One region of the Vibrio gangliei genome, then DNA from elsewhere that is predicted to be linked to it. Evidence: riboswitches for the same ligand, from Rfam matches in the RefSeq annotation. Region 1 holds a riboswitch; each other region holds the start of a gene.
What was found. A riboswitch is a leader RNA that binds a small molecule or an ion and turns the genes downstream of it on or off. The one in region 1 is predicted to bind thiamine pyrophosphate.
Positions count from the first base shown of each region.

Region 2: it holds a riboswitch for thiamine pyrophosphate, as region 1 does, so the genes downstream of both, thiD (bifunctional hydroxymethylpyrimidine kinase/phosphomethylpyrimidine kinase) here and thiB (thiamine ABC transporter substrate binding subunit) in region 1, are expected to answer to the same signal.
Region 3: it holds a riboswitch for thiamine pyrophosphate, as region 1 does, so the genes downstream of both, thiC (phosphomethylpyrimidine synthase ThiC) here and thiB (thiamine ABC transporter substrate binding subunit) in region 1, are expected to answer to the same signal.

Region 1 is NZ_AP021869.1:395,806-401,868, forward strand. Features, by position in the region: gene mpl (UDP-N-acetylmuramate:L-alanyl-gamma-D-glutamyl-meso-diaminopimelate ligase) at 1-1,069, shown strand, start outside; gene Vgang_RS01835 (flavin prenyltransferase UbiX) at 1,171-1,800, shown strand; TPP riboswitch at 1,849-1,962, shown strand; gene thiB (thiamine ABC transporter substrate binding subunit) at 1,993-3,009, shown strand; gene thiP (thiamine/thiamine pyrophosphate ABC transporter permease ThiP) at 3,071-4,660, shown strand; gene thiQ (thiamine ABC transporter ATP-binding protein) at 4,660-5,403, shown strand; gene Vgang_RS01855 (hypothetical protein) at 5,428-6,063, opposite strand, start outside.
Region 2 is NZ_AP021870.1:472,717-478,779, forward strand. Features, by position in the region: gene Vgang_RS14150 (glutathione S-transferase family protein) at 1-87, shown strand, start outside; gene Vgang_RS14155 (DUF502 domain-containing protein) at 204-989, opposite strand; gene Vgang_RS14160 (zinc transporter ZntB) at 1,131-2,072, shown strand; gene Vgang_RS14165 (sterol desaturase family protein) at 2,109-2,897, opposite strand; TPP riboswitch at 3,040-3,137, shown strand; gene thiD (bifunctional hydroxymethylpyrimidine kinase/phosphomethylpyrimidine kinase) at 3,194-4,093, shown strand; gene Vgang_RS14175 (ABC transporter ATP-binding protein) at 4,095-4,931, shown strand; gene Vgang_RS14180 (ABC transporter permease) at 4,946-5,725, shown strand; gene Vgang_RS14185 (ABC transporter substrate-binding protein) at 5,813-6,063, shown strand, end outside.
Region 3 is NZ_AP021869.1:2,517,578-2,523,640, forward strand. Features, by position in the region: gene Vgang_RS11630 (thiazole synthase) at 1-38, opposite strand, end outside; gene thiS (sulfur carrier protein ThiS) at 43-246, opposite strand; gene Vgang_RS11640 (HesA/MoeB/ThiF family protein) at 283-1,041, opposite strand; gene thiE (thiamine phosphate synthase) at 1,068-2,294, opposite strand; gene thiC (phosphomethylpyrimidine synthase ThiC) at 2,287-4,251, opposite strand; TPP riboswitch at 4,370-4,467, opposite strand; gene Vgang_RS11655 (voltage-gated chloride channel family protein) at 4,538-5,908, opposite strand; fluoride riboswitch at 5,989-6,056, opposite strand.

The DNA of each region.
Region 1 (6,063 bases):
ATTCTTGTTGCATGATCGTTGGGTGCTTGCGGTTTCTGGTACTCACGGTAAAACCACCACTTCAAGTATGCTGTCTTGGATCTTAGAAGATTGTGGTTATGCGCCCGGTTTTCTGGTTGGCGGCGTATTAGGTAACTTCGGTGTGTCTGCTCGTTTAGGTGAAAGCATGTTTTTTGTGGTGGAAGCGGACGAATATGACAGTGCTTTTTTCGATAAGCGTTCTAAGTTTGTGCATTACCACCCACGCACGTTAGTCATGAACAATCTTGAATTTGACCATGCGGATATTTTTGACGATCTAGAAGCAATCAAACGCCAATTCCACCATTTAGTCCGTACGGTTCCTGGTAATGGGCGCATCTTAGTGCCAGCGAATGATGATGGTCTCACGGATGTGATCAAGCGTGGTTGTTGGAGTGAGCTTGAGCACATTGGTGATGATGGTCATTGGAAAGCAGAAAAGATTCAAAAAGATGGCAGTCACTTTACTGTGTTCTTAGATGGTCAGTTACAAGGCGAAGTTAAATGGGACTTGGTTGGCGAGCATAATGTGAATAATGCTTTGATGGCGATTGCCGCTGCGCGTCATGTTGGCGTAACTCCGGATTTGGCCTGTGAAGCCTTAGGTAAATTCATTAATACTAAACGCCGCCTAGAGCTAAAAGGCGAAGTAAATGGCGTGAAAGTGTATGACGATTTTGCTCATCACCCAACCGCGATTGATCTGACGTTAGAAGGCTTACGTAATAAAGTGGGCGACAGTAAAATTATTGCCGTGTTTGAACCTCGCTCTAGCACTATGAAAATGGGCGTACATAAACACACATTAGCCGCAGCCTTTAAACATGCCGATGAAGTGTGTCTGTATCAGCCAAATAACATTAAGTGGAACGTGCAAGATGTGGCGGATCAATGTGCTCAGCCAAGTTATGTTGATGACAATATTGATAACTTTGTGGCGCATATCGTGGCTCAAGCGCAAACGGGCGATCAAATCTTAGTGATGAGTAATGGTGGCTTTGAAGGCATACATGGCAAATTACTCACCGCGTTAGAAGCGAAGCAGTAATCACCATCATTCAGTAATCTTAGCTGCGGATAAGTAAAAAGATCATAGTAGGCAAAAAGATCATGATGATCTTTTTACTGTTAAAGGTATAGGAGCATGGTATGACTCAAGTTGCAGATAAACGAATTACCTTAGCGTTCACTGGCGCTTCAGGTGCACCTTATGGGTTACGCTTACTGGAATGTTTGCTTGCTGCCGACTATACCGTGTATCTGTTGATTTCCTCGGCGGCTAGAGTGGTGATGGCAACTGAGCATGATTTAAAGCTACCTAGCGGACCTGATGCCGCTCAAAAAGCGTTAGTTGAACACTTATATTGTGACAGCGATAAATTGGTCGTGTGTGGCAAAGAAGATTGGTTTTCACCAGTGGCTTCTGGCTCTGCGGCGCCGAAAAAAATGGTGGTATGCCCATGTTCGGCTGGCAGTGTCGCATCGATTGCCCACGGCATATCGGATAACTTAATTGAACGTGCTGCGGATGTGGTGATGAAAGAGCGTGGCCAGTTGCTGCTGGTGGTGCGTGAAACGCCATTCTCAACGCTGCACTTAGAAAACATGCATAAGTTGTCGCAAATGGGCGTCACTATTATGCCTGCCGCGCCGGGGTTTTATCATCAACCGAAAACCATCGACGATCTGGTTGATTTTATGGTGGCGCGTATTTTAGATCACCTTGGCATTGAGCAGGGGCTGGTGCCACGTTGGGGTTATGATCAGCGTAATGAATAAAACTCATCGCGTTGATTGATCATCTCTGACTATATTGTATACAATCTACACGACTCATCGGGGTGCGAGTTTATACGCAGTAATTTGTGTAAAAACTGGCTGAGATAACACCCGTGACCTGAACCAGATAATGCTGGCGTAGGAAATGAGTGAAGCTAGCCTTCCTTTTTCTTGTGCCGCTCACTAAAAAGGATGCTTATAGTGAACTTCACATCGAAATCTTTTACGCTACTGGCGTTGTCATGCGCTGCCGTGTTTACTTCTTCTGTCATGGCAGCAGAAAAGCCCACGCTCACCGTTTATACCTACGATTCTTTCACTTCTGATTGGGGCCCGGGCCCGAAAATCAAAACGGCATTTGAAGCTCAATGCGGCTGTAATCTGAATTTTGTTGCACTTGATGATGGCGGCTCGGTGTTGAGTCGAATTCGTATGGAAGGCTCGACCACCAAAGCGGATGTGGTTTTGGGTTTAAACAACAATATTATGGCGCAAGCACAAGCGACGGGTTTACTGGCAAAGCACGATGTTGATACCTCCAAAGTGACGATTCCTGGTGGTTGGAATAACGATTATTTTGTGCCATTTGATTATGGCTATTTCGCGTTTGTGTACGATAAAACCAAAATGAAGAACCCGCCGAAAAGCATGAAAGAGCTGGTGGAGCGTGATGATTTCAATATCATTTATCAAGATCCACGCACCTCAATCACAGGGCAAGGTTTATTGTTGTGGGTAAAAGATGTCTATGGCGATGACGCCGCTCAGGCTTGGAAACAAATCGCGAAGAAGACGGTCACGGTAAGCAAAGGTTGGTCGGACTCTTATCCTATGTTCTTAAAAGGCGAGAGTGATATGGTGCTCTCTTACAGTACCTCTCCGGCTTACCACATCATTGCTGAAAATGATCCCAACTACGCAGCGGCTGACTTTGCTGAAGGTCAATATGCACAAATTGAACTTGCCGCTAAGTTAAAAAGCTCAAAACACCAAAAACTTGCTGATGAGTTTATGCAGTTTATTTTGAGTGATGATTTCCAATCGGTGATGGCGACAGGCAACTGGATGTATCCGGTGACCGACATTGAATTGCCAAAAGGTTATGAGCAATTAACCGTACCGAGCAAAATGTTGTCGCTGGATCCTGAAGTGGTTGCCAAACAGTTGAAAAGCTGGACTCGCGAATGGCAAATGGCACTTTCGGAATAATGTCTAAGTTGATTGGTCATTAGAATGAGCGGTAATAAAGTGCGTGAGGTCGGGCGCTAACATGGTCAATATTCAGGTACCTAAATTAGGTATTGTCGTGGCATCGGCTATTGGCCTGTTCGTGGTATCGACCGTGGTGGCATTGATTCATCATGCCCCGACACTCAATATGGGTTGGATTTTATCTGATCCTTATTACCGCCACATTACCTTCTTTAGTTTTTACCAAGCGTCGTTATCGATGCTACTCAGTGTGGGGTTGGCCATTCCTGTCGCCCATGCGCTTTCGAGGCGAGAGTTTTTTGGTAAATCTATACTGCTGAAATTGTTTGCTTCCACTTTAGTACTACCAGTATTAGTCGGCGTATTTGGTATTGTAGCTATCTTGGGCAATAGTGGTTTAGTGGCACAACTGTTCCGATTCTTCGACAGTCAGCTCCCATTTTCTATCTATGGTTTAAGTGGCATCTTGGTCGCCCATGTCTTTTTTAATTTGCCTTACGCGAGTCGATTGTTATTGCATGCTTTGGAATCGATTCCTAATGAGCAGCATAAATTGTGTGCGCATTTAGGCATGACCGGTTGGCAAAAGTTTCGACAAGTCGAATGGCCGAGAATGAGGCAGCAACTTCCGCAAATTGCTGGCCTTGTGTTTATGTTGTGCTTCACCAGTTTCTCAACCGTAATGGCACTTGGCGGTGGCCCCAAATCCACCACTATTGAACTTGCGATTTATCAGGCGATTAAGTTTGATTTTGATTTACAGGCCGGTGCGATTTTGGCGCTGTGGCAAATGCTGCTGTGTGGTGGGTTAAGCCTGCTGTTATTAAAGCTGACTAAAACCTTACCAACTTCCGATGCGGCCAGTCATCAACGTTATGCTTTTTTTATTGATAGCTCAAAAGCGAAATGGTGGGATGCGTTTTGGATTGTTTCAGCGGCGATCTTGGTGTTGCCGCCGTTAATGATGGTGGTGGGACAAGGGTTAAATCCTCGCTCCTTTGCGGTATTGCAAGATGAGAAATTTTGGCATGCTTTGAGTGCATCGGTACAAATTGCCACGCTTGCCAGCTGTTTGGCGTTATTACTCGGCATGGCGATTTTATTGACCAGTCGAGCTTGGCACTTAAAAGGTCAATCGAGTCGCGCGGGTAAAGTAGAATTAATGGGCACTATTATTTTGGTCACGCCAGGTATTGTGCTCAGTACGGGGCTGTTTTTGCTGTTACGTGAGCGGGTTGATGTGTTCAGTTTGGCATTTTGGGTTGTGGTGGTGATCAATAGCTTAATGGGGTTGCCATACATCATTAAAACCTTGAGTCAGCCAATGTTGCAGACGGCGCAGCAATATCACTCTCTTTGTCAAAGTTTAGGCATGGCAGGCTGGAACCGTTTTCGTTTGGTGGAATGGCGAGCGTTAAATAAAACCATCGCACATGCGTTTTCGATTTGTTTCATGTTTTCTATGGGCGATCTGAGTGCGATCGCTTTATTTGGCAGCCAATCTTTAACGACGTTGCCTTTGTATTTATTCCAATTGTTAGGCAGCTATCAAATTCAGGCCGCGGCCATGGTCGCCCTTTGTTTATTACTGTTTAGCCTGTTGTGTTTTGTGCTTATCGAACGTGTCTTTAAACGTGGTAGTCAATAATGAAAAAAGGGTGTGAACAAAGCGCTATCGCTGTCTCTTTAGACCAAGTGCAGTATGAATATCAAAATGAATGTTTTGAATTTGAACTGCAACTTCCCGCAGGCGCTATCATGGCTTTGATGGGAGCGAGCGGCTCTGGAAAGTCGACATTACTGAGTTTGGTCGCCGGTTTCATTGAGCCAAGCCAGGGGCAGATTTTGGTCAATGGCGATAATGTTGTTGGGCGAGCGCCACATCAGCGTCCAGTCGCCATGCTATTTCAAGAGCATAATTTATTTACCCATTTAACCGTCAGGCAAAATATTGGCTTGGGTTTACATCCGGGGCTAAAACTTACGGCGGAGCAGCAGCAATTAGTGCAGCAAGCTGCGCAGCAAGTTGGAATCGAAGAATTACTCGAACGTTTGCCAGAGCAGTTATCGGGCGGGCAAAGACAGCGTGTCGCATTGGCACGTTGTTTTGTTCAGCCACATACCATTTGGTTATTGGATGAGCCATTTTCGGCGCTCGATCCTGTACTGCGCGAGGATATGTTGCGGTTGGTTGCTAAGCTCGCTGAGCAGCGAAAATTGACAGTGTTAATGGTGACCCACCATATTAGCGATGCCAAAATGATTGCCAGTCATTTTGCCTTTATGCAGCAAGGGCGAGTCAGTGAAGTCGGGGAAATGGAAACCTTGAATCCAGCGCATGAAAATGAAGCGCTGCAAGCTTTTTTGCAAGCGGGAGGCATCACCGGCTAGAATTTCAAGACCAACAGACCAACTCTATTTGTGTGAGAGTGATTCTGATTTAACACGCTTAAAGTCAACGTAGTAACAAAGTGCTGAGTAGAACATTAACGCATAGCCCAGCACTTCGGTCCCTTCTTCGGCAACGTTTTTCACTGCTCGCACGAACTCATCACCCAGTAATCCTTCCCAAAGGCTGCCCATACCAAATAAACGTGAAAATATCAGCAAGACCGCTAATCCCACCATCATGGAACTGTTGTTTTTATCTTGCGCGTGTTGGCTTAATCCTGCGACGGTTTTTTCTTTATCTGTGAGTGCAAAGCGAATCGCTGAAGCGGCGACGACCAAGGCTGGCACGACCCAGAATCCGTGATAAATCAGATCAAATAGGGCATCGAGTTCACGAATCAATAAACAAGCAAAAAAGCCTGCAATTAATACGTAAGCATGGCGAACATCTGGGTTATTTTTAGCAATAGAGGCGAATAAACAGGTGGCAATGAATAACATGCCTTCTTGTAAAAACTCAGTGAGCGAGATTTCGCCTAAATTGTTATTAAAATAAAAAATGTCGACGCGAATACAAATAACAGGCAAAGCAACAACTACGGCAAGAACTAGAAAGCGTAACACTGAGCGTTTAATGACAAGGACGTTTTGATGATTTTG
Region 2 (6,063 bases), on a different replicon from region 1:
AGAGCGCTAGAGATTGATGTGCTAGAAACTTACCCGCACATTCAAGCTTGGTACCAAAAATTGGCTGATCGTCCTGCGTTTCAGTAATAGTTAACGTCAGTTAAGGTTACGTAGAATAAGAAACAACGAAGCCAAGTGGAATGACACTTGGCTTCATTTATTCAGTTTGTATTAAGTATTCAGGTTGTATCAAGCTTAAACGGCTATTGTTCTGCGATTTTTTCATGCTTTGCATGTTTACGCTTATGCTGAGGTTTTTCTGCTGATGGTGCATTAGCTCGCCAATCTTTCAGCGCTTGTTGCATCTGTTCCTCGTTTTTCAATACCTTACCGAGTGCATCGTCAGGCTTTTTAGGTAACGTCAATCCGCATGATATTAACGTCGCCGTGAGTTGTTCAACGCCTAAATGAGGCACATATTGCAGATCTTCTTTCTTTTCAAAACGTACGTAACCATTAGATAAGTTGATAGCCTGCGGCACAAATACCACATGATAACCGTCTTCCGGCACAGGGTAGAACTCACCATCTGGCCCTAAAAACATTTCTCCGTTTTGATTTGGGATCATCCAAGTAGGACCAAGATCGAAGACGATTTCTTTTGAATTAGGCCCCGACCAAGAACGAGCAAAAGCGGGCTTCTTGAACGGAGATTCTTCAGAGGTCAATGCTTCCATTATTTGTTTGGTGGAACTATGAATGATGCCAAAGCCTGGAATTCGGTTGATGGTTTTATCTGAAAGCCAAGTGTAGAAACGCTGTTGTAGTTTACCGTCAAAAATGAGTCCGACAATAAACATCAAAAGTAGGGCCATGATAAGGCCAAATCCCCAAATCCCGCTCAGTGTTTTATGTAACTCTTCCGGTAAGAAGTAGCCGGCGCTTTTATCCATAAATGACACAACCGCGTTTACCACCCAACCGGCAAACACCAAGGGAATGATAAATAACATGCCGATTTTAATTTTACGGATCAGAAACTTTTTCATATGAGTCGTTATCCTTGCCAAGATTAAACGATGAGTTTTGAACTATTGTAACGTTATTGATAATTCACCTTAACTATTTCTTGAACCTTTATGTAACCTCTGCGTTAATAGTTTTAATTGATTGAAAGTAGAGCACAAACTATGTCACACAGCTTTTTGATTGAACAATGGGATTTTTCGACGTTTCCAGCCAAACGTGTTGAGCCAAAAGAACCGTTGGGATTATTGCAAGAAAATCACTGGTATCACTGTCAGCGTGAGGCAAAAGAACTTCGCCATTGGCTGCTAGTTAACGACTTTGAAAGTGGTGTTGTGGACAGTTTATTGGCTGATGACACACGTCCTCGCTTTGAGTTATTTGATGATCAGTCTTTCTTGTTGATTATGCGAGGTGTGAACCTAAATGAAGGTGCAACACCGGATGATATGCTCAGTGTGCGTATTTTGTGGCATAAAGGCATTCTCATTTCTACTCGTAAAATTTCCTCCAAAGCCATTACTGACATCCGTCAAGCGCTGGACGAACAGCGTGGTCCTAAAACAACAGCACGTTTGTTGTTAGCGATTATTGATGGATTAAACCAAAATATTGCTCAATTTCTGGATGGGGTTGAAGAACAGCTGTTTGAGATTGAAGAAGGTAATGGCAGTAACCATGACTTGCATGTAATACATAAGCGACTGTTAAAACTGCGTCGTTTTATGAAACCGCAACGTTATGCACATGATGACTTCTTAGAAGTTCAACACCCAGAAATGGAGGAGGTTGAACTCAAAATGCGTAACTCGCTAGATACCGTGATACGAATTAACGAATCGATTGATTTTTACTTAGAACAAATACAATTAATCAAAGCAGATATCGAACAAGAACAAGCTGAAAAGATGAACCGTAACACTTATCTCTTTACGGTTATCGCCGCCATTTTCTTACCGGTGGGTTTCTTAACGGGTTTATTGGGTATCAACATTGGTGGTATGCCCGGTGTCGATAATCCAATGGCATTTTGGTTGTTTTGTGTAGGGCTTGGCGTTACTTTTGTATTTGAATTCATGCTGTTACGTTGGCTGAGGTTTTTCTGATTCCTATAGGATAATAAGTTACAGTGTAATGTTTTATCAGTTTTTTCGAAAAGGCTGACTCAACATCCGCCACAAGCTCTGTTCTTTCGGCTGACGAAAGAGCGAAATCCCAATCTGCAAATTTTGGTGACCCTCTTTGGGCTGTGCAACATAACTCCCAAAGAGTCGGTCCCAAACCGATAAGCAAAAGCCATAGTTGCTGTCGGTTTCCTCTCGATGAATGGAGTGATGAACTCGATGCATGTCGGGTGTAACAATCCACTTTCTTAGTTTCACATCAATGCTGTTAGAGATATTGACGTTACTGTGGTTAAACATGGCGCAGCCGTTAAGTAGTATTTCAAAAATGAAAACCGCCATAACAGGAATGCCTAACACGAAAATAATGGCTATTTTGAGCAGCATAGAAAGCCAAATTTCGATGAAATGGAAACGGAAACCTGTGGTCACATCGATGTCTTGATCTGCATGATGAACGCGATGTAAACGCCATAATACGGGCACTTTGTGAAAGATTCTGTGTTGCCAATAGATGCACATATCAAGAATGATCACGGATAAAATGAGGCTTGCGATGGGAGGCATATTCCATTGATTGAATAGCCCTAATTGCTGAGATTCTACGACTTGAGCTGCGCCAATCGCGAGAATAGGTAGCGTCCAAGGCAGCAAAAGACTATTTAGCACCACCAAACCTACATTGTTGAGCCATCGATACCATTTAGGCTGGCCAAGCACCTTCTTCAGGCTAAATGATTCCCACATCGCCATAAAAAGGAAGATCAGCAAAAATGCGCTCATTCTGATTATTGCTTGATTTTCCATGAATGCTCCAATGTAAAGTGTAGATACATATTCTAACCCGTAATTCCGGCTATGACTTTAGGATGAATAGAATTATCTGAATACAACGTCAAAAGTTCATTCACTAATGCTTTACATTCCTATTGTTGACGATTAGATTAACCACCATTAGTCGGGGGGCCAGTAGGCTGAGATCACTAAGTGAGACCCGTTGAACCTGATCCAATTAACATTGGCGTAGGGAACTAATGAACGTGTCTTCTAAGATCGCTCGATCGCCACACGTCTATTACTTCCACGCGCTTTGAGGAAGTAATATGAATCAAAATTCAACAACTACCGATTCTTCCGTTACTGCAAGCAAATCAAGCCATCATTCATTGACGCCTAATATATTGACAATTGCAGGTTCAGATTCTGGTGGTGGTGCAGGCATTCAAGCCGATATTAAAGCGATTTCTGCCACGGGTGGCTTTGCTTGTTCGGCTATTACCGCTTTAACGGCGCAAAATACACAAGGTGTGCATTCCATTTATTCGGTTTCAGCATCGTTCATTGCCGATCAACTCGATACGGTATTGTCCGATATTGATATTGCGGCAGTTAAGATTGGAATGCTTAATGATAGCCAAGTCATAGAAGTCATTGCACAGAAGCTAAAGCACTATAACTTAATGAATGTAGTGTTGGATCCAGTTATGGTAGCCACTAGCGGTGATCCATTAATACAACCCCAAGCAATTGAAACGCTGAAAGAATGTTTAATTCCAATAGTTGATGTCATTACTCCAAACTTGCCAGAAGCCGCTTTATTACTTGGACAAAGTAATATTCAAAATGAGTCGCAAGTCGGTGAGCTAATTGAACGTATTCAACATGACTCATTGCTTTCTTCGTGTGACGTTTTACTAAAAGGCGGTCATTTACAGGGAGAGTACAGCACTGATTGGTTGATCAACAAAAATAACGTTTCTAGTTATAGGCACCCTAGAGTGAATACAAAAAACACTCATGGAACAGGATGCACATTATCTTCTGCTATTGCTTCTTATCTCGGACAAGGCTTCGCATTATCTGAAGCGGTCGATAAAGCCAAAGTTTATCTTTCAGAAGCCTTGCTTCATGCCGATAGATTGAATGTTGGCGAAGGTGCTGGTCCTGTTCATCATTTTTATGCTTTGAACAGGCATTCATACTCAGACAAGTCGGATGATTGATATGCCTGTCGATATTGACATCAATGATCTGACCTTCCGCTTTTCTGATAGCGATGATTGCTTATTTAAGGGTTTAAGCCATTGCTTTAAGGCGGGAACTTGGACAAGCATTCTCGGTGCGAGTGGTTGTGGCAAAACAACATTACTAAAGCTCATCGCAGGTTTAGTTACGCAATCAACAATGCAAGGCAATATTCAATTTCGTTCTTCAAATGAATCTAAAGTTACTTTATCGCAGCCTAATTCCTATAAACCTATCGCACATAAGCCTATTACTCATAAACCTATTACCTACAAGCCCATAGCTTATATGGGACAAAAAGATTTCTTGTTTCCTTGGCTCGATGTACTGCACAACACATGTTTAGAGCGATATTTGCAAACGGGTAGGTTAACGCTTGATGAAATCAAACAAGCGGAAGCTTTACTTGCTCAGGTTGGGCTAGGTGATGTTATTCGCTACAAACCCAAGCAATTATCTGGGGGAATGAGACAACGTGTCGCGCTTGCTAGAACGTTAATTCAAAACAAACCTGTGGTTTTAATGGATGAACCATTCTCAGCACTGGATTCATTAACTCGCTATGAACTACAAGATCTTGCATGCCAACTGCTTGATGATAAAACGGTTATTTTCATTACTCACGATATTCAAGAAGCCTTGAGAGTCAGTGACCATGTCTTAGTGATGAAAGGAAAACCAGCTTCATTGAATGATGTTCATCTCCCATATTGTGAACAAAAGCCACGAGTCATGAATGCTGAATTTGCTCATTTTCAGCAGAGATTGATGTCTCAGCTGCAATCTCAATCGATTATAAAAGCGGTGAATCGATGAAAAAGCAGCCTTCAATGAATACCCGTCTAGGTAAGTCGTCTTCGTTCGCTTTCTCAAAAAGTTTTCAACCAGTGACGACGTGTTTACTGATCATATTGCTCTGGCAGTTAGTTGTGTGGGGTTTTGCTTTACCAAAATATATTGTTCCTACGCCTGTTGATGTTTGGGAAGCATTCATTCATCAGCCTAGCGTCATATTGAGGCACACCTGGGTAACGCTACAAGAGATTGTAGCCGGTTTAGTGCTTGGGAGCGTATTTGGTGTGGTGAGCGCTTTACTCATGTTACTGAGTCACCGTTTAAATCGTTGGATGATGCCAATTTTAATAGTCAGTCAGGCCATTCCTGTTTTTGCATTAGCTCCAGTTTTAATGCTGTGGTTTGGTTATGGTATGGCCTCAAAAGTAGTGATGTCTGCAATTATCATTTTCTTTCCTATCACGGTTTGTTGCTATGACGGACTAAATAACACACCTAATGGCTTTATTGAATTAGGCAAGACATTTCATTTATCGAGATGGCAGATGTTATGGCGAGTACGATTTCCAGCGGCGATGCCGGCCTTAGCATCTGGATTCAGAGTGTCGGTTGTGATCGCTCCGATAGGCGCAGTGATTGGTGAATGGGTCGGTGCCAGTGAAGGGATTGGTTATTTTATGTTGCAAAGCAATGCTCGGATGCAAACTGCCGATATGTTCTCCGGTTTAGTGGTGCTGTCGATGCTCTCTATTTGTTTATATTTTTCAGTAAATTATTGTTTAACTCGCTGGATCGATTGGGATCTGAGTGACTAAAAGGGATGTATGATGAAAGTGTTTTTAAAGCGTAATAATCTTTTTATAAATCGCAGAAATAGACGTGCTAATGGTTTGATTAACAAAATGTTTATTCTAGCTGCGCTGATATGTACGCTACCCGTAGAAGCGAATGATAAGCTCAGTTTGATGCTTGATTGGTTTGTTAATCCAAATCATGGTCCGATTATTGTGGCTCAGCAGCAAGGTTATTTCAAAGATGCAGGCTTAGAGGTAGAGATTCAAGAGCCGGCAGATCCAACCATGCCACCTAAGTTAGTTGCTGCAGGTAAAGTTGACATGGCCGTCTCTTATGAGCCTAACTTTGTGATGGATTT
Region 3 (6,063 bases), 470 kb from region 1:
GCATCATTAAGAACCTGTGTATCATTCAATTCAGACATGAGATCAGCCTCCTGCAATCATACTGAAGATCGCAATGTCATCACCTTCTTTCAACTCAAAGGCTGACCAAGATGATTTGGGAATGATGTCTGAATTGACTGCAACCGCGACTTGCTTGGTATCAATATCTAAATTTGTTAAAAATGTACCTAGGTTATTTTGTTCATTGTTGAGCGTTTTTACTTGCTGATTCACCCTGACTTGCATGGTGCATCTCCTTAGATTCTTCCTTGTATAGAAGTCCTAAATTTCCTCTAGGCTTCCACACACAGGACAACTTGCCTCTCTCGCAATATTAAATCGTTGCCAAGAAAGCGTTTGTCCATCAAATAAATTGAAAATCGCAGGTTTAAATTTATCGTTACCAGTAAGATATTTGATTGCTTCCAGTGCCTGTAGGTTACCTAAGCTACCTACGACAGGACCAACTACACCCGATTCTGAACACTTTAAACCTGCGTTGTTATCTTGGTATGGCACAGCGCAGTGGTAACAAGGGGACGGTTGTTTATGAAAATCAAAACTCATCAATTGTCCGACCCAGCCAGTGGCAGAACCAGAAATCAACGTGGTTTTTCCATCATGACAGGCTTTATTGACTGCTTGCCTCGTAGGAAAATTATCACTGCAATCCAATACAACATCGGCCAACATCACTTCTAAGTTCAACTGAGCATCTTGCAAGTAGCTGGATACACTGCGAACTTTACAATGTGGATTAAGCTGTTTGAGTTGCTCGGCCATCGCTTGCGCTTTATTTTTACCTAAATCACTTTCGCGATAGACCACTTGGCGCTGCAAATTAGACGAGTCAACGTTATCGCCATCAGCCACAACCAAGCTGCCCACTCCAGCACCAGCCAAATACATCGCCGCAGCCGAGCCTAAACCACCACAACCCACCAACAATACTTTGCTTGCCATTAACTTTTCTTGTCCGGTTTCAGCGATTTCCGGCACCATGATTTGTCTTTGGTAGCGTTGAAATTGTTGGTCGTTCATACCGTTTCCTTAATTACCTTTTAGTGTCACTGCGATATACAAGCAGCCTGATTAGCGTGCTGCGACTGCATTATTTGATAGAAAGAATCTATCGCCAATTGTATATCATCTGCCAATGTAATAGCACGAACCACCGCGAGGCTATTCACACCTGTCTGCCATATTTTTGCAGCGTTATGCAAATCAATTCCTCCTATCGCGACGGTAGGAAGTAATTCCCCCACTAACTGCTGATATAACGTCAACTTTGTTATACCTTGCGGCTGCGATGGCATAGCTTTTGTCGTCGTAGCAAAAATATGCCCAAGCGCGATGTAAGAAGGTTTAAAATGCATTGCACGTAAGATCTCATGATAGCCATGCGTTGAAATACCCAATCTCATTCCCGCTTGCTGAATAGCCATCAAGTCAGCACTGGCTAAGTCTTCTTGTCCTAAATGAACGCCATATGCGCCATGTTTAATGGCCAGTTGCCAATAATCGTTTATAAACACTTGCGCACCATATTGTTCACCTAGCGCCACTGCTTGCTTAATTTCAGATTCTAAACTGACTGAGTTTTTATATTTAATTCTTAGCTGTACCGTTTTTACCCCTGAAGATAAAACCTTTTCGATCCAAGCGGATGAATCAACAACGGGATACAAACTTAAATCATCAGTATTGACAGGCAAGAAAGGTGCACATTGCTGTGTTTCTAAAGTAGTTAAATGTTCAAAATCACTTGCTTTGTGCGGCCATGATGTTTCACGTGAAACACAAGAATGAAATGTAGCCGCATTAGCAATGACAAGCGCATCTTCAATTTCAAACTCCAAAGCTAAAGCCAATACAAACCAACAATAATGATGCATAGGATCATTCAAACTAATGTGTTTTGGGTAGGCCAGTTTTGTGGTTTGTGATTTGGGCTTACGATATATATCAAGATTTTTACCACTTGCCGCAACGCCAATAGAAATAGCGTGCGGTGATAAACCATCATTCTGAAAGCCGTAACACAAGGTGATAACGCTATTATCACTGACAGTATTTTCATCAGTTGGATGCGTATTTAGCGGCTGGAAATAAGGAATAACACGTAGTGTTTTATCGGCAAAATAAACCGTGCTAGTAAGTAAGTTGTCCGAACCAACAGACTCAAAACTGATCGAAGGAGACGGAAACCCGACGTCATTAGCCGCAGTAAGACAACATTGCATCAAGGTTGATAACTGCATGTTTGCAGAGGAAGATAATTCAACGCTATTCATTGGTTTCAACCTCTTGCTTTGAAGGCTTAGCCTCGACAGCAGGATGATAAAGTTCTGAACCAGAGGCCAAAAACTCAGCCGACTTCTGCTTCATCCCCTCTAATGGATCATCAAGCATTTTAATTTCAATCGCCTGATCGGCGGCAACCTGCTCGGTATCTTTGGCATATTCACGCACTTCTTGAGAGATTTTCATGGAGCAAAACTTAGGGCCGCACATCGAACAAAAATGTGCGACCTTACCCGATTCTTGCGGCAAAGTTTCATCATGAAATGCCAGCGCCGTTTCTGGATCGAGGGAAAGATTGAATTGATCATGCCAACGAAATTCAAAACGAGCTTTAGACAAAGCATTATCACGGATTTGTGCTCCTGGGTGCCCTTTGGCTAAATCCCCCGCATGTGCAGCTAGCTTATAAGTGATAAGGCCGGTTTTGACATCTTCTTTATTCGGCAAACCAAGGTGCTCTTTGGGCGTGACATAACATAGCATTGCACAGCCAAACCAACCAATCATAGCGGCACCAATCCCTGAAGTTATGTGATCGTAGCCAGGGGCAATATCTGTTGTTAAAGGACCTAAGGTATAAAAAGGTGCTTCGTGACAGTGCTTTAATTGCTCATCCATATTCTCTTTGATCATATGCATTGGCACATGACCAGGGCCTTCAATCATGACTTGAACATCATATTCCCAAGCGATTTTCGTCAACTCACCTAATGTACGTAATTCAGCAAACTGTGCTTCATCATTGGCATCAGCGATCGAACCAGGGCGTAAACCATCACCAAGTGATAACGCCACATCATATTGAGCACAAATCTCACAAATTTCACGAAAGTGAGTATATAAAAAGCTTTCTTGATGATGGGCTAAACACCACTTGGCAATGATCGAACCGCCACGAGAAACAATGCCTGTCACACGTTTCGCCGTCATTGGAACATAACGTAGTAATAAGCCTGCATGGATAGTGAAATAATCAACACCTTGCTCGGCTTGCTCAATTAAGGTGTCTCGCATCACTTCCCAGTTGAGGTTTTCAGCGACACCATTAACCTTTTCTAGCGCTTGATACATAGGAACCGTACCGATTGGTACTGGGCTATTGCGTAGAATCCACTCTCGGGTTTCATGAATATTACGACCAGTTGATAGATCCATCACCGTATCGCCGCCCCATCGAGTAGACCAAACCAGCTTTTCAACTTCTTCTTCAATCGACGATGACACAGAAGAATTACCAATATTGGCATTCACTTTAATCAAAAAGTTACGCCCAATAATCATAGGCTCAGACTCTGGGTGGTTAATATTGGATGGAATAATTGCCCGGCCTTCTGCTACTTCGCGACGAACAAATTCTGGGGTAATTTCTTTGGGTAAGTGTGCGCCAAAGCTTTGTCCTGGATGTTGCTGATTGAGCTGTTCATCTGCAAACTTTTGACGCCCCATATTTTCACGAATGGCGATAAATTCCATTTCAGGAGTAATGATGCCTTGGCGCGCATAATGAAGTTGGGTGACACATTTTCCTGCTTTAGCTTTACGAATTTTAGGTAAATTGCCATAACGCAATTCATCTAACGTCTCATCATCCAAACGCTGCTGCGTAAAACGAGAAGAAACTTGCTCCAGATATTCAGTATCTTCCCTTTCCTCAATCCAACTTTCTCTTAATTTTGGCAACCCTTCATACAGGTTTATTTCATAATTAGGATCGGTATACACACCAGAGGTATCGTAAACCTGAATGGGTTCATTAGGCTCAAAAACTGGATTATCTTTTGTCCCACCAATCAGACTATCTGCGAGGCTAATTTGACGCATAGGTACACGTAAGTCTGGGCGGCTGCCTTCAATATAGACTTTTTGTGAGTTGGGATAAGGTTGTACAGACAACGAATCAATAAAGTTTTTCGCTGCCATTCTGGCTTGTTTACGACTTGACGACATAGCATTTTCCTTTAACTGTATAAGTTAGACCCTTAACGGGAAATGCTTGACGGATTTGATGCACAAGAGAGTAACTGTAAGACACAGCTACATTTATAGAGGGGGTAATTGTAGTAAAGATTACTCTTCTCTCGTTCCCTACGCAGGTATTAGCCTGTTCAGGTTCAACGGATCCCGCAACGCGGTCTCAGCCTTATGGCACTCCGACAAGTTTATCGAGTATATAAAGTGAACATATTATCATCAAGTTTAATCATCAAAATTTGTGATAATAAATACAATGCTTTTATTTTTTCAATTTATTGATCAAAGAAGCGAACAAGCTCGAATGCGTCTCCCGCAATTGGCCAATTTTTCCATCGAACTTTGGCGCCTCTTTCAAATCAAATAATTTAGGCACCGCCACTCTTTGAGAAGAATAAATTCCGGTATGTCCGCTAAAGTAATAAGCGGTGTAGCAGACTACAGCAAAATACAAAATATATTCGGAACCAAATAACTCAACGCCCATAATGGTGCAAGCTAAAGGTGTGTTGGTGGCGGCGGCAAATACTGCAATAAAGCCTAAGGCAGCAAACAGCTCTGGAGGTGCACCTAACAACCAAGCTAATGTATTTCCTAACGTTGCACCAATAAAAAATAGTGGCGTGACTTCACCACCTTTAAAACCTACTGATAGTGTCAATGCGGTCAAAATCAGCTTGAGTAGCCAGCTATACCACTCAGCACCACCTTGATGAAAAGCAGAGAGAATGCTAACCCCTCCTTCTCGACTACTGTAGACGCCAAGACCGGTATAATCGTAGTTACCAATCAATTTAGTCATGATGATTACTAAGACACCACCGACAAAAACAATCAAATATGGATTTTTGAGCGTTAATTTAAAGAAGTCTTTTAAAGAATGGGTTAATTCACCAAACAAATAACCAGCCAAACCAAAGCCAACACCAGCGACTAAGATTTTAAGCAGCAAGTATGGATCAACTTTTACAACATGATCGAGCAATTGATAGGTTTCCAGAAAATCTATTCGGTAATGCGTATGATGCGCCCCTAAAGCCGTACAGACAACATCTGCAATAATTGCAGCAAATAAGGCTGGAACAATAGCATCATACTTCAAACGTCCAATAGCGAGCACTTCTAGAGCGAAAATTGCTCCTGTTAACGGCGTACCGAAAATTGCACCAAAGCCAGCGGCAATGCCTGATATCAGCAGTAAGCGTTTATCTGACTCTGATAACTTAAACAATTTAGCGAAATAATTCGAAGCTGCGCCACCAATTTGGACCGCCGTTCCTTCTCGACCAGCAGATCCTCCAAACAAATGTGTCATAACGGTAGTAATTAAAACTAATGGTCCCATTCGAGTAGGAATACCGGCACCTGGCTGATGTATTTCATCCATGATTAAGTTATTACCATCATCCGAATTTTTGCCCAATTCTTTGTATAAATAGAGAATAACCAGACCGGCAAAAGGTAATAAATATAATAGCCAGGTGTTAGCTTCACGAGTAGTCGTCGCTTCAGCAAGCAACCACAAGAAGAAAGCATTTAAAGCGCCAATAGCGGCAGAAACCGGCAAGAGAATAAGAATCCAACGTAATATTTGGAGGAATAGCTTAGGATTAGCCTTTAATGGATGAGACATGTATCTTCCTAATATAAATAAGATTTAAGCAAAGGATAGATACATTGAGAGTATTTGAAAACCTGCAGATAGATCTATCCCATCTAGCAGGAGTCATTATCTCAAAAATTTGAGCGGTTAACGGTGGAACCCCATCACCTATGATAAGCATCACG